DNA from 2 places in the Williamsia sp. Y844 genome. Region 1 is predicted to be linked to the other one. Evidence: riboswitches for the same ligand, from Rfam matches in the RefSeq annotation. Region 1 holds a riboswitch; the other holds the start of a gene.
The links. Region 1 has a riboswitch for cyclic di-AMP ahead of AC1TQG_RS27140 (C40 family peptidase). Riboswitches for the same ligand answer to the same signal wherever they lie in the genome.
Positions count from the first base shown of each region.

Region 2: it holds a riboswitch for cyclic di-AMP, as region 1 does, so the genes downstream of both, AC1TQG_RS21765 (transglycosylase family protein) here and AC1TQG_RS27140 (C40 family peptidase) in region 1, are expected to answer to the same signal.

Region 1 is NZ_JBXCJB010000006.1:94,876-102,190, forward strand. It holds gene AC1TQG_RS27135 (DEDD exonuclease domain-containing protein) at 1-1,281, opposite strand, end outside; cyclic di-AMP (ydaO/yuaA leader) riboswitch at 1,881-2,064, shown strand; gene AC1TQG_RS27140 (C40 family peptidase) at 2,080-2,664, shown strand; gene AC1TQG_RS27145 (C40 family peptidase) at 2,915-3,931, shown strand; gene AC1TQG_RS27150 (hypothetical protein) at 3,940-5,343, shown strand; gene AC1TQG_RS27155 (glycosyltransferase family 4 protein) at 5,348-6,472, shown strand; gene AC1TQG_RS27160 (SRPBCC family protein) at 6,549-6,977, shown strand; gene AC1TQG_RS27165 (SRPBCC family protein) at 6,974-7,315, shown strand, end outside.
Region 2 is NZ_JBXCJB010000004.1:116,498-123,812, reverse strand. It holds gene AC1TQG_RS21770 (TRAP transporter large permease) at 1-1,228, opposite strand, end outside; gene AC1TQG_RS21765 (transglycosylase family protein) at 1,503-2,099, opposite strand; cyclic di-AMP (ydaO/yuaA leader) riboswitch at 2,107-2,305, opposite strand; gene AC1TQG_RS21760 (MoaD/ThiS family protein) at 2,609-2,857, opposite strand; gene moaA (GTP 3',8-cyclase MoaA) at 2,859-3,944, opposite strand; gene AC1TQG_RS21750 (flavin reductase family protein) at 4,021-4,533, opposite strand; gene AC1TQG_RS21745 (hypothetical protein) at 4,542-4,793, opposite strand; gene AC1TQG_RS21740 (cold-shock protein) at 5,053-5,466, shown strand; gene AC1TQG_RS21735 (DUF2771 family protein) at 5,489-6,022, opposite strand; gene AC1TQG_RS21730 (MFS transporter) at 6,019-7,315, opposite strand, start outside.

The DNA of each region.
Region 1 (7,315 bases):
CAGCGCGGCCACGACGGGTGCATCGCTGCGCCCGGAGAGCAGGTCGGCCACAGCCTGCGCCCGCCGGCTGTAGGCGTCGGTGTCCACCGATTCGGCGGTCGCGCCATGGCAGCCGCCGACGATCCGCCTGCCGTCTGGCCCGACCTCACACTGATGTAGACCGTCAGCGCGCAGCGGGGTCCGGCAGGTGCGAAGTTCGCAGAGCTCGGAGATGAGGTCGGCTATGTCGTAGGCGACGGTCCGCGATCGGACCGGACCCAGAGCCACTGTCGTTGGGGTGCGGCTCACCTTCAGGCGCGGAAACGGCTCGTCGGTGAGGCAGAGCCACCAACCGCGGTGGGGGAACTTGGACCGGCGGTTGTATGGCGGGGCATGGGCGCCGAGCAGGCGCAGTTCCCGGACCCCGGCCTCGATGCGGTGCGCGCATTGCACATGATCGACGCGGGTGGCCAGATCCACCATCTCCCGGATGCGGGTGCGGGTCTCCGAGCCGGTGAAATAGCTGCGCACGCGCCGCCGCAGATCGACCGCGGTCCCTATATATAGGACTTCGTCCGACGGGCCGCGGAAAAGATAGACACCGGGCTCGGCAGGCAAGTGATCGGACAGGACTCTCTTGCTGCGGGTCGCTGCCGAGATCCCGGGGAGGTAGTCGCGCAATTCTCTATATGTATGGATGCCCTGGTTGCCGACCCGCTCGAACAAGCGGTGAAGTACCTCCACTGTGGCGCGGGCGTCGTCGAGTGCTCGGTGGGTGGGGCGGGTCTGTACGGCGAACAATGCGGCGAGGGCGGAGAGTTTCACCGTGGGCGCCTCCTCGCGGGTCAACACCCGTCTGGCGAGCTTCACGGTGCACAGCACCCGGTTGAAGTTCCACGGATGACCGAGTTCGGTGGCGGCAGCGCGAAGGAAGCCGACGTCGAATCGTGCGTTGTGCGCCACGATCACCGAATCCTGAGCGAATTCCAGGAATGCCGGGAGCACCTGGTCGATGGTCGGTGCCCGGTAGACCATCGCTTCGGTGATCCCGGTCAACCGGACGATATGCGGGGGAATGCCGCGTTGGGGATCGACGAGCGTCGCAAAGTCGCCGAGTATCTCGCCGCCGCGGATCTTGACCGCACCGATCTCGGTGATGCGATCGTCGGTGGGACTGCCGCCAGTGGTCTCGAGGTCGACAACAACAAAGGTTGTCTCCCGCAGAGGTTGGTCGTCCGGATGCGCCAGAGTCGGGTCGTCAAACGACATCTGAGCCCCAACAGCCTCATCAACACCACTCATAACACTCACGTCGCGAACACTAGTTCGAGCCTCCGACAACGTTGAGATGTTTCCGGCCGCAGGGGGCGGGGTAAAAGATCCGGGATGTCTTGTCGGATGGTGCCGCTAGCGTCGCGATCGATGTAACAAAAGCCGGCTCATCTCGGCTCCGGGTAAACCCTGAGGGCCCCTGAGATCGAGATGAGTGGCCCAATGAGACGGAGATCACATTGCTCATCGAATGCAGCACCTGCCCGGGTCGTCCAGTTGAGTGTGACGGCTGCATGATGACGGTTTTCATGGGTCCCGTAGGGGTCCGGAGCAGCGAGGATGCGGAAGTTCGCTGTGATGAATTCGTTATTGATCACGAGGCCCGCCTCGAGGATGCAGTGGCGATGTTCCGCGCCGCGGGCATGCTCGCGAAGTCTGACACTCACGATCATCGCGTAAGGCCCGGCGCAGGTGGGGGCCACTTTTCGGGGCAGAATCAGCCCCAATTGTGGGCTGTGTAACACGACACGCCGGGGGACCTCTGTCGTCCTTCCGGTGGACATTCGTCGCCACGGTTTCGTAACCTTTCTGAGACCTTGCGAAAGCGTTCACTCCATCCGGAGCGAATCGTGAGGTCGCCGCTTAATCACCAACACGGTGAACCGGGGAACCATCTGATGCAGACCACAAGTCCGCATTTGGGGTGAATCCCATCGAACCCTGAGGTCTCAACGACTTTGCGGGTTCACCGGGTAGGGCCATCTTCCGGCCCGAATCCGACAGCTAACTCGGTCAGCGGATAGGGAAGAAACAAGGAGATCTCGCTTCGTGGCGAAACATCGTTTGAACAAAGAAAGCCGTGGGGCCAAGAGTGCCCGCGGTGCACTCATTGCCGGTTCGATCACACTCGGCACCCTGGGTATCGCCGCAGCGCCTGCCTTTGCCGCACCGGTGACAGTTCCCGGTGTCGGAACTTTCGACATCCCGGGTGTGACCCCGGAAATGATTCCGAATGAGCTGAAGCCGGAGAACCTTCTCCCCGGCGTCGCCGCTGCACCCGCACCCGTCAAGGCTGCCGGTCAGGTCGCTGCGGACGCCGCAGTCAGCAAGATCGGTTCGCCGTACGTCTACGGCGCAGCCGGCCCCAGTGCTTTCGATTGCTCGGGTCTCGTCTACTGGGCGCATCAGCAGGCCGGTCAGACCATTCCTCGTGACAGCTACGGCCAGCTCGGCGGAGGCACCAGCGTCAGCGCTGCGGACGCCCAGCCCGGCGACGTCGTGATCTACAACGGTGGCGGCCACGCCGGCATCTACATCGGTGGCGGTGAAGTTGTGCACTCTTCCACCGAGGGTGTGCCCGTCGCGCGTATGGCTATCAACGGTCAGTCGATCGTGGACATCCGCCACTACTGAGCAACCAGAACTGAATAGGCCATCGGGCGGGTCCGCATCCTTGCGGTCCCGCCCGACGGCATCCGGCCACCGGTGCGGCGGGTGAGGTCTGGCGATTCACATCGTCGGCCCATGCGCGCTGTGTAGCCTGGCCGGGTTGGTCAATTGCAGTGCAAGGGGATTGGTCGTCGGGTGACCGTCGACCAGAGTTGTGAACGTCGGTTAACGAGGAGTTGTCAAAGTCGTGGTGCGTGAGGGATATGCCGCCGTGATGCGGACTGCCGTTGCCGGAGTGGTCGTGGCGTTGGCGGTCACGCTGGGCGCCGGTGCGCAGGCAAGTGCCGAGCCTGCCCCGCAGAGCCCCGACGTGATGCTCGCCGATTACACGAAACTCGGGCGTGAAGCCGAGCAGGCCACCGAGGCGATCCACACGGCCACCATCGAACTGGGCAAGCAGCGCGAGGCCGTTGCGACGGCGACCAAGGACACCGAGGCGGCCGTGGCCAACCTCGCGGCACTCGACGAGCAGGCCGAAGGTCTCCAGGGCGCAGTTGATGCGCTCGTCACCGCCAGTTACAAGGGTGCGCGGGTCAACCGTCTCTACGCGGTGCTGGTCAGTGATTCGCCGCAGTCGCTCCTCGATCAGATGGCCGGCCTGGAGATGATCTCGCGGCAGACCGTCGAGGACGTCAAGAGGTTCACGACCGCGAAGACCAAGGCAGAGAATGCCGAGAAGGCCGCGTCTGATGCCAAGCTCAAGGCCGAAGCCGCCGTGGCCACCGCGGAGAAGACCAGCGCCGACCTGCAGGCCCAGCAGAGTGAGCGCGTCTTCAAGGCGACCGAGATCCGGGCCATGTATCAGGCACTCACCGGCAAGCAGCTCGCCGAACTCGCCGGTGGGAGCGTCGACTTCGACCCGAAGCTGCTGCCGGCGGGCACCGCCCCTGAAGTGGTCGCGGTCCGTGCGGCGATGACCCGGGTCGGCGATCCGTACGTCTGGGGCGCCACCGGCCCCGACCAGTTCGATTGCTCGGGACTGATGGTCTGGGCATATAAGCAGGCCGGTAAGACGTTGCCGCGGTCGAGCCAGGCCCAATTGGCCGGTGGAACCCAGGTATCCCGCGACGACATGCGTCCAGGCGATCTGATCATCTACTACCCCGACGCAACCCACGTGGGCATGTACATCGGCAACGGGTACGTGATCCACGCGTCGACCTTCGGTGTGCCCGTGGCGGTTGTCCCGGTCGACAAGGGCGGCCCGTTCAACTCTGCCCGTCGGTACTGACCATCTCGGTGCGCAAGGGATTGGCTGCCCTCGCTCCACGGACCCGCCGGATCATCTGGGTGGTCGTTGCTGTGGTGCTTGTCGCTGTTGTGGCGGTCGCGGCCACCGTCATTTTCCGTGACTCATCCCAGGATTCGGTATCAGATCCCGCCGCACCCGCTGCGCGTCCGGCAAATCCGTATGAGCAGGCGCGAACGCTCGGGGTCACCTTGACCCTGCAGGCCTATACCGATGCGTTGCGCAATGCCGAACCGGCCGCGGCGCTGGCACAACTCGACCCGTCCGCCGACCTCGCCCTGCGCACCCAGGCCGAGCTCAGTGCCGCCGGCGTCGGCGATCTGCCGTTGACGACCTTCGAGTACCGGCTGTCCGAGCGTCGCGATTTCGAACGGATGGTGCCTGCGCAGATCCAGGAAACACTCGACGCCGCAGGCAGTGTCGATTCCTGGGTCGCACCGGTCCAGCTGCGATATGCCTACGCGGGTATCGACGCCAAGGCCGTGGTGGTGGACATCCCGATGGTCATGGCCCAATATCCCGACGGCTGGCGGATTGTCGCCGAAGCCGCACCACTGTTCGGCGAGCCCCCGGCGCCGGGTCAGGTGTGGCAGTTCCCGGATCCCGGTTCCCAGCAGGTCGCAACCGATCCCGGCGAGTCGCTGGTACTCACCAACGGCAGCGACCGCCGATTCACCGAAGAGATTGCGCGGCAGCTTCCGGCCGCGGTCACTGCGGTGAGCCGGTTCTGGGGGACGAAGTGGCCGCAGAGTGCCGGGGTGGTCGCCGCGGCGACCGACGACGAGTTCCGTTCGCTGACAGGGGCATCTCCCGGCGATGCCGACGCCGCTGCCGCGGTCACGGTGTTCTCCGGGATCGACCGACCGGACGGGGCCGCGCCGACCGCCATCGGCCAGCGCGTGGTGTTCACTCCGCAAGCAGCGCAACTCGATTCCGCGGACCTGGCCGTGGTCTTGCGCCACGAGGTGTTCCATGTGGCGGCGCGCACGGCCACCGCGGAGAACGCCGCCATCTGGATCACCGAGGGCGTCGCAGAGTATGTCGGCCGCAGCGGGACCTACACGGACCTGGCGCAGGCGGCTCCGGCCCTGGCCGCGGAGATCGCGGGCTCGGGGCCACCGGAAGATCTGCCGAGCGATGCCGATTTCTCGCCGAGCAATCCCGATGCGGCCGTGTCGTACCAATCGGCCTGGTCGGTGGCGGCCTTCATCGCCGAGACGTTCGGCGAGGACAAGCTCCGGAACTTTTACGTCGCCCTTGCCGGTGCCGACCAGCCGGTGGACCCCGTACTGGTGGTGGCGGCCCAGGACACCGCGTCCGCAGTGGTGCTGAGGATCTCGCGCGAAGAACTGGTGCGGCAATGGCGCGATTGGCTCACCGCGCAGATACGGTGAGCTGATGCACCGGACCCTGTTGGTCACCAACGACTTTCCACCCCGGCAAGGGGGTATCCAGTCGTACCTACAGAATCTGGTCGATCGGCTTCCGGCCGGCGACATCGTCGTCTATGCGCCTCGCTGGCGTGGGGACAGTCATATCCGCTTCGATGCTGAGCAGCCCTATGAGGTGGTCCGGCATCCGACCACGTTGATGCTGCCGACGCCCGTGGTTGCCCATCGGGCCGCCGAATTGGTTCGCGCGCACCAGGTGGACACCGTGTGGTTCGGTGCGGCAGCGCCGCTGGCGACGCTGGCCGGTGCGGTTCGCCGGGCCGGCGCCAGTCGGGTGGTCGCCAGTACCCATGGTCATGAGGTGGGCTGGTCGATGTTGCCCGTCGCCCGCCAGACACTTGGCATGATCGGCCGCAACACCGACGTGATCACCTACGTGAGCAAGTACACGCGGGCCCGTTTTGCCGCCGCATTCGGCCCGCAGGCGGCGCTGGAGCATCTGCCGCCCGGTGTCGATGTCGACCGGTTCGCGCCGGACCCGGTTGCGCGCCAGGCATTTCGGGAGCGACTCGGGCTTGGCGACGCGCCGACCATCCTGTGTCTGTCACGGCTCGTCCCGCGTAAGGGGCAGGACGTGCTGATCCGGGCACTGCCGCAGGTCCGCGAAGCGATCGAGGGGGCCACCCTGGTGATCGTCGGCGGCGGGCCCTATGCGAAACGACTTCGTGAGCTGGCGGCCGAGACCGGCATGGCCGACCATGTCCTGTTCACCGGCTCGGTCGCGGCCGAGGAGTTGGCGAGTTACCACAACATCGCGGATGTTTTTGCGATGCCTGCCCGCACGCGGGGCCGTGGATTGGACGTCGAAGGCCTCGGCATCGTGTATCTCGAGGCCTCGGCGACCGGGGTGCCGGTGATCGCGGGCGACTCAGGCGGCGCACCCGAGACCGTCCGCGAGGGCGAGACCGGGCTGGTGGTGGACGGACGTTCGGTATCGCAGGTCGCTCAGGCCCTGACAACTGTTCTGGGCAACCCGGAGCTGCGCGAGGCAATGGGTCGTGCCGGGCGCGAGTGGGTGTGTTCCCGCTGGAAATGGGAGCACATGGCAAGCCGTCTGGGGCATCTGCTGTGACCGCACAGGGGCGGCGCTGCGGGGTCAAGGCAGGGTTTGTGGTCGGGTCGCGAAGCCGATATGTGAAGCTATTGCGGTGACCAGCATTCAGGTTGCCGATGAGACATTCATCGCGGCGCCACCCGAGAGCGCGACGGCGGTGATTGCCGACCGCGAAAACTGGCGTCGTTGGTGGCCCGACCTGCGACTGACCGTTGTCGAGGATCGGGCGGAGCAGGGCGTGCGCTGGACCGTGGCAGGCCCGTTTGCCGGTACCAGCGAGCTCTGGCTCGAGCCGGTGCTCGACGGCTTTGTGATGCACTACTTTCTGCATGCCGAACCGACCGGCGAGCTTCCCACGCAGCCGCGGGCCCGCATGGACGCGGTGGCCAAACTCAATCACCGGCGACGGGTTGCCGGGCGGGCGATGGCCTTTGAGGTCAAGGACCGGCTCGAGCGGGAGCGTCATGTCGGGGGGCCGGCGGCGGCAGCGTTGGTTCTGGACGGACACGGAGCCGGAAGATGACCGACCGCACTGAGCAATCGATCGTCATCAACGCCGACGCCGAGAACATCATGGCGGTGATCGCCGACTTCGAGAAGTATCCGCAATGGGTGTCGGCGGCTCGTGAGGTCGAGGTCGTGAAGTCCGGTGCCGACGGCCGCGCCGAGCACGTGCGGTTCGTCCTCGACGCCGGTGTCCTCAAGGACAGGTACGAGCTCAGCTATGACTGGTCCACCGACGGGTATTCGGTCACCTGGGATTTGATCACCAGCGAACTGCAGACCGCCCAGCACGGACGGTATTCGCTTGTGCAGCAGGCGCCCGGCTCGACAAAGGTGACCTACGAGTTGACGGTGGAT
Region 2 (7,315 bases), on a different contig from region 1:
ACAGGATTGCCGGACCCGCCTGGTCGTCGGAGTAGCCGAGAATCGCGCCGGAGAAGTCGGCGTTTCCGATGAAGAAGAAGCCGGCGATGGGGAGCACGATGCCCATCGCTTTGAAGGCGAAGACCAGGCCGTCGATGAGGTGCTCGGACGTGGTCTCGAGAAAGTTGCCCTTGTCGGAGACCGCGGCGGCCGCGAAGAGCACGAGAGTGGCAATACCTCCGACGATGGCGGCTGCATCGCCGCCCTTCAGGGCCGGGACGACACCCACCTTCCCCAAGATGAGATAGACCACGAGGGCCAGATACACCAGTGGTACCAGCATCGCGAAGGTGCGAGCCATCGCCGACTTCGCAGGCGGTTGGTCGTCCACGACTGTTTTGCGCTCGATGACGGCAGTCGCAGTGGAGGGTGTGGCGGTGGCCGCGATCGCCACCGGTTCTGCGCCGTCCGGCCGTGGTCCAGCGGGTCCGCCGGCGGGCTCGGAGCCCGGTCCGCCGACACCACCGTCTTCGCCCAGCTCATCACGCAGGTCGTCGGCACCACGGTCCGCCTCGGCCTCCCATTCGACGAGCAGGTCCGGTGACGGGGAGCGCCAGTGTTTGCGCTGCATGACGAACGTGATGATGAGGGCGGTCAGGCCGACGATGAGCGAGAGGATCATCGCCTTGTCGGCCACCGTGTCGGTGTCCACACCCGCGCTTGTTGCAGAGATTCCGGGCGCGACCTTGATGATGTAGTCCGACGACAGTGCCATACCCTGACCGCAGATGGCGATGACCATACCCACCGACAGTGGCGACAGACCCGCGCGGATGGCCACCGGGATGAGCACTGCGCCCACGAGTGGAACCGCAGGTGTGGGCCAGAAGAACAACGAGATCACGTAGGTGACGACCGCCAGAACGATGAAACTGCTTGTGCCGGTACGCATCACGCGCCTGAATGGAGCGACCATCAGGCGGTCGGCTCCCATGTGACGAAGTGCGCCCAACATTGCCGTGACCATGGCGATGATGAGGAAGATGTTGAAAAGCTCTTTGGCGGCAACAAGACTGGCATTGAAGATCGATGCGAGACCGGTGATGATGCTGCCGGAGAAGACGAAAGCGGTCAGAAATGTGGCGATTACAGCAGGTACGACGATGTTCTTGCGCATTGCCATCGTGATGAGGATGACGATGATCCCGACGAGATACACCCAATGGGCGGCAGTGAGATGAGCGTTCAATGTGGCTCCTCCGGAAAACGCACCTGGGCCGATATGGTGCGGGGCTGTGCGACTTGAGTTTTCCGCCTGCACCGGTGCCCGGCAACGCGAACGTTGCACAGTCGTTCACGTCATAGATGTGCAATCTTCACGCATTGTTACGGGCGTGTTACTTCCATGTCTGCCCGGTAACGCCGGGTCATCTCCCCGGCCTGCTCCTGAATTTGGAAAAGGACCCCACACGGACGTCGCGTCGCGTGTGGGGTCCTTCGTCTAGGGGCTTCCTGAGGGTGGATCAGGAAGCGGGGAGGTAGCCTTTGTACTCGTTGAACAGTGCGACCTGATCAGGGGTGAGGTCGCCCTGGGCGTTGGCCTGATCGAGCAGGTCGTGCAGCGCGGGATCATCGATGGTGGCCTTGAGCTGAGCGACGATGTCGTCGGTCGCCTGTGACAGGTTCGGGAGCTCGGGCACGGCCGGGATTTCCAGGTTCGGAGCCGCGGTGGGAGCTTCGCGCTCGGTGGCGCCGCTCAGGCCGGTGCCGCAAGTGGGCCATGCGCCCTTGCCCTGCGAAGCGAGGACCCGCTCGGCAACAGCGATCTGCTGCTCCTTGGAGGCCTGGTCTGCGGACGGGGCGAATTCGCCGCCGCCGTGGCCGGTCCAGGTGCTCGGGGAGAATTGCAGGCCACCCTGGTAACCGTTTCCGGTGTTGATGGCCCAGTTGCCGCCCGACTCACACTGTGCGACGCGGTCCCACTCTGAGTCGGTGGCCGCTCCGGCGTTGCCGCCGCCTGCGAAGGCGAGGCTGGCGCCGCCGCCGATGACGGCAGAGGTGAGGGCGATCTTGGCAACGGTGCGACCGGTGTTGGTCGGCTGACGATGACGTCCGGACATAAGGTTTACTTCCTCTCTCCACGCGCCTACGAAGTCAGCTGTCGGGTTCGAGCGAGAGGTTGCTCGGTTCCGCTGCGCGGAACTGCACCCCAAGGATTTCGTCGGTGTCGGGCGTTGCCGCCATCGACCGTCGGAATCCGGTGATCTCCAGGAGATGTTTGGGTCCCCCGCCCTCGTCCCTGAATTACGTTTGGAGTTTCTCGGAACGCGGGACGAGGTTGGGCGCGGCGATCCGAGAATATTCAGTTGCAATGTGGCCGATCAGTTCGACCGAGTGAGACGCTACGTGTTAATTCGCGCTTGCACACGCCTATCTGAGGCGCCCCAACTGTGCATCCCGAGGGGACTTTTGGCCCGGATTTGGCATATTTGCTGCTCACCGCTATGAGTGTCGTCCCGTGTCCGATCCGTGATCTAACCGTTATGTGAGTAACATCACAGCATCATTCAAAGGGAGGAAGCGCTCAAGTGGGTCAAATGACCCGATGTGCGGGCGGGTGTCCGGTTGCTCAACCGCCCGCGAACGGCGGGAGAACGTCAATAGTGTCGCCTCCGGCGAGGGTGCGCGACCGGTCTCGGACCGCTATCGACTCATGCAGATATGAGCATCGTTGCAACACTTCGGCCAATTGCGGATTCGCTTGGCCCAATTCATTTTCCAGATCGGCAAGAGTCGCTTTGTCAGTGAGGTGTATCACCATTTGTTCGACACCGGCAGCGGCTTGCGCGGCAGCGAAAAACCTGACGCAGATCTCCATGTCAGCCACCGATCGCCGACATGGGCCGAGAGGGCTGCAGAAAGCCTGGGTCATTGACCCCGTGGCCTGGCAATTTGCCCCAGGTTGCTTCTCGCCACCGCAAGGCGATGTGCTGATCTGAATTCTCAGTTGATCTCAGTAAACCTCGAATGTCGGTCTCCGAAGTGGCGAACAGGCAGTTGCGGAGCTGTCCGTCGGCGGTCAGGCGCGTCCGGTCGCAGTCACCGCAGAACGGACGTGTCACCGAGGCGATGATGCCGACCCGGGCCGGTTTGCCGTCCGGGGTGTGGTGACCTTCGACGAGCCACCGCTGCGCAGGCGCGGCCCCTCTGGGTGCGGTGTCCGGACGTAGTTCGAAGTCAGCTTGCAAGGTGTCGAGTATCTGATCGGCGGTGACCATCTTCGTGCGTGACCAGTGATGCTCGGCGTCCAATGGCATCTGTTCGATGATGCGCAACTCGTATCCTTCGGCCAGGCAGAACCGCAGGAGTTCGGGCGCATCGGCGAGACCGGTGTCGGGATCGAGGACGGCGTTCACCTTGACCGGCTGTAGACCGGCAGCGCTCGCCGCAGCCAGGCCCGCGAGGACGTCGGGGAGGCGATCACGGCGGGTGATCGAGGCGAAGCGTGCCGCGTCGACGGTGTCGAGGGAGACGTTGACCCGATCGAGTCCGGCCGCGGCGAGAGTCTCGGCGCTGCGGGCCAGACTCAGGCCGTTGGTGGTCAGCGCGATCTCGGGACGAGGCTCCAGAGCTGCTACGGCACTGATGATCTCGGTCAGATCCTTGCGTAGTAACGGTTCACCACCGGTGAATCGGACCGCGCGGATACCCAGGTCGCGGACTGCGACACCGACGAGCCGGACGATTTCGTCGGCGGTGAGGACGTCGGCTCTGTCGAGCCAATCGAGGCCCTCGGCCGGCATGCAGTACGTGCACCGGAGGTTGCAGCGGTCGGTCACCGATACCCGTAGATCCCGTACTGCCCGCCCGAAAGTGTCGATCATCGGTCCGGAAGTGGGCATCACGGTGTCGGTCACCGGTCGCGCGTTGGGACCGGTCGGCATACCGAGGGCGATGGCTGTCACAGTCCCCAGCCTACGGTTTGCTGCACCTGCGTGGTGAGCACAGGCGGACACCGGGCGGTGTCGGACGGAAAATCCGTCAGGAGCGACGCTGTAGAGCGCGGAAGGCGCTTGCGTGGAACACCAGCGGCTCGTGGTCGGTGTCGGCGCGCAAGGCCAGCACCTTGAGGAGTACGAGGCTGTGATCGCCTGCCGGGATCTCGTTGTAGATCTCGCACGCGAGTTGGGCGACCGCGCCGCCGATGAACAGCGCACCGTCGGCAGTTGTTTCGAGGTTGAGTCCGTCGAACCTCTTTGCCGCCGGGCCCGCCAACTGCTTGCACTCAGCGTCCTGGTCGTGTGCGAACACCGACACCCCGAGGACGGCAGCGGAGTGCAGCTTCGGCCACGTCGTCGACTCGTTTTGCACACACAGCGATACCAGTGGCGGATCGAGGGAAACGGTGGCGAAGGAACTCGCCGCGATACCGATCGGGTCACCGTCGCCCTGATGGCATACGGCGACCACGCCGGTTGGAAAACAACTGTAGGCACGCCGCAGGGCCGAACCATCGCTGGTGGGCGTCAGGGCTCCGTCAATATGAAGGCTCATCTCGAGCGTCACTCTAGTGGGGGGCTGTTGTTGTCGCCGGACTGGTCGGCCTGCTGTTGCGCCCGGCGCCCTGATCGGAGGGCAAAAATCAGCCCGAACAAAAATCCCAAGGGCGCACACATGATGAGCAGATAGACGAACAGGGGAGCGGTTTCGCCGGTGATCGGCTCGGCGAGAAACAGTGCGATCAGGGCGATGAGCCCAATCGCGAACAACCCCACCGCAACCCGTAGCAGTCCGGCGCCTTCGGCTTTGCGCATGTGGTCAACGGTAGTGCAGTGCCGCATATACAGCCGAAGGCGAGGTCGCTCACCTGCCAGACGAAGCCGAAGGCGGAGCTCGCTCACCTGCCGGACGAAGCCGAAGGCGGAGCTCGCTGTCACGGTTGCGCGATGGGGGAAACCATGGTGTTGGGAGCCTGGTCGAGGGGCTAGACTGATCAAACGCGTCTGGCTGGACCGCACTTGTCACAGCGGGCGCTTTCGTTTTGGGTCACGCGAACAGATGAGGGTGAGCACAGTGCCTACCGGCAAGGTGAAATGGTACGACGCGGAGAAGGGCTTCGGCTTTCTCTCGCAAGATGATGGCGAAGACGTCTATGTACGTTCGTCAGCGCTCCCCGCTGGAACCGAGGCGCTCAAGCCCGGCCAGAAGGTCGAGTTCGGCATGGCTGCGGGTCGTCGCGGTCCGCAGGCGCTCACGGTCAAGATTCTCGACCCCGCGCCGAGCGTTGCCAAGAACACCCGGGAAGCCCGCAAGGAGCAGCCCAAGCGGCATAGTCCCGACGAGCTCCACGGCATGGTCGCCGATCTGATCACCTTGCTCGAAGGCAAGGTGCAGCCCGATCTGCGCATTGGTCGCTACCCCGATCGCAAGACTTCACAACGTATTTCAGAGGTTGTCCGGGCCGTGGCCCGCGAACTCGAATCCTGATTCCACCCTCGGCGGGGCCGACCTACCCGGAAGCGGGTACGTCGACGCCGTCGGGGAGTGTGTCGATACCCCAAATGCCTCGTTGGATGAAGACGCCTGGTTCGGTCTCGATCTGCGACGGCTGGGTGATCTGGACAACGGCCAGAATCTTGTCCTCGGTCGATGGCAACGTGATGGTGCGTTTGGAATCGCTGAGGTAGATGGTCTCGGTTCCATTGTCGAAACCTTCGGCGGTCAGATACTGCACCACCAGGATCCACGGTCCGACAGCCAGTTCATGGGACAACGACACCATGAGCGTGTCCCCGACGGCAACGGGAACCCGCGTGGGCGGATTCGTCGCCGAGCCCTCACATTTGGACAGATCGATGGTGCAGTAGGCCAGCGGTTCGACGCGGACCAATGTGCTGCCGGAGGCCACCTGGAGGTACGGGATGTCGTCGCTCTTGTGGCCCGCGGTCAGTGCGGCAACCGAGCCGCCGACGATGGCTACGAACAGGACGGCAACAATCGCCGCGATGGTGGCGAACTTCTTTTCGCCTGCGGTCAAACTCATTCTTCGCGAGCACCCTTTTTCCGTGTGTCCTTGTTCCACGACTCCCGCACGGTGGGATCGACGTGGATTGCGCCGGTCGGCATTGTCATGTCAGGTCGCTTGCCGCCGAAACCGGGTACCAGGGTCGATCCCCGGTTGGTGACAAAGGTCTGGGCGAAGCCCAGGACCAGCAGAACGGTGACCACACCGAATCCGATGGACAGATTGGTCGGCAGCAACACGCCAAGGGAGGCCCCGAACACCCAGCCCATCTGCAGCACGGTCTCGGAGCGACCGAATGCGGACGCTCTGGACGCGTCTGGCAGATCGTCCTGGATGGACGAGTCCAGGCAGACCTTGCCGATTGCGCTGGTTCCGGATGCGATCAATGCGGCGATGATGACGAAGATGAGGTTGCCGAAGACCGCGGCGAGCAGCGCGACGAGGGCACACGAACCGGTGACGATCACAACGATGCGCTGAGGATTCGGGAGCTCGAGCCGGGTTCCGGTGGCATTGCCGATGAAGTTGCCGATACCGGCTGCCGCACCCACCGCGCCGAGCATCGCGACCTGCGCCCAACCGCTGCCGCCACCCTGCTGCGACTTTGCGTAGAAGGCGATGAACAGCGTCAGGAACCCGGTGAGGATGCGGATCGTCCCGTTGCCCCACAGTCCCACCAGGACATTGCGGCCCAACGGTTGCCGGATCGTTGCCGTCAGCGCTTTGACCGTCGACTTCTTGGTTTCGTCGGGTGACGGCATCTGGGTTCGGGCCGGCTCACCGTGGTACGTCAGCGTCGTCGGCACCTCACCCTCGGTGACCTCGACCCACGACGGGATCCGCATACACAGCACCGCACCGACGACGGTGATGATCGCCAGCCACACCATCGCGCCCGGAATGTGCAGCGGCAGAACCTTGCCGAGCGTCATCTCGAAGAAGGCGGCCACGCCGCCACCGACGATGGTGCCACCGACCAGGCCGAACGTGGTCAACCGTGAATTCACCCTCGGCAGGTCGATGGTCGGCGGGAGGACGCGTGGCGTCACCGCGGATTTGAGAACGCCAAAGGATTTGGACAACACCAACATTCCCAGGGCACAGGGGTAGAGCACCCATGGGTCGTATGTGAGTTGGCTCGAGGCCGCATCCCATCCGGAGTTGGCCATCACGAGCAGCGCCAGGATGGTCCGGCCGAGAAATGTTCCGGCCATGGCGATCCGGCGACCGCGTTGCAGTTTGTCGAGCAGTGGTCCGATCAGTGGCGCGATGATCGCGAACGGGGCGATGGTCAGCGCGAGATAGAGCCCG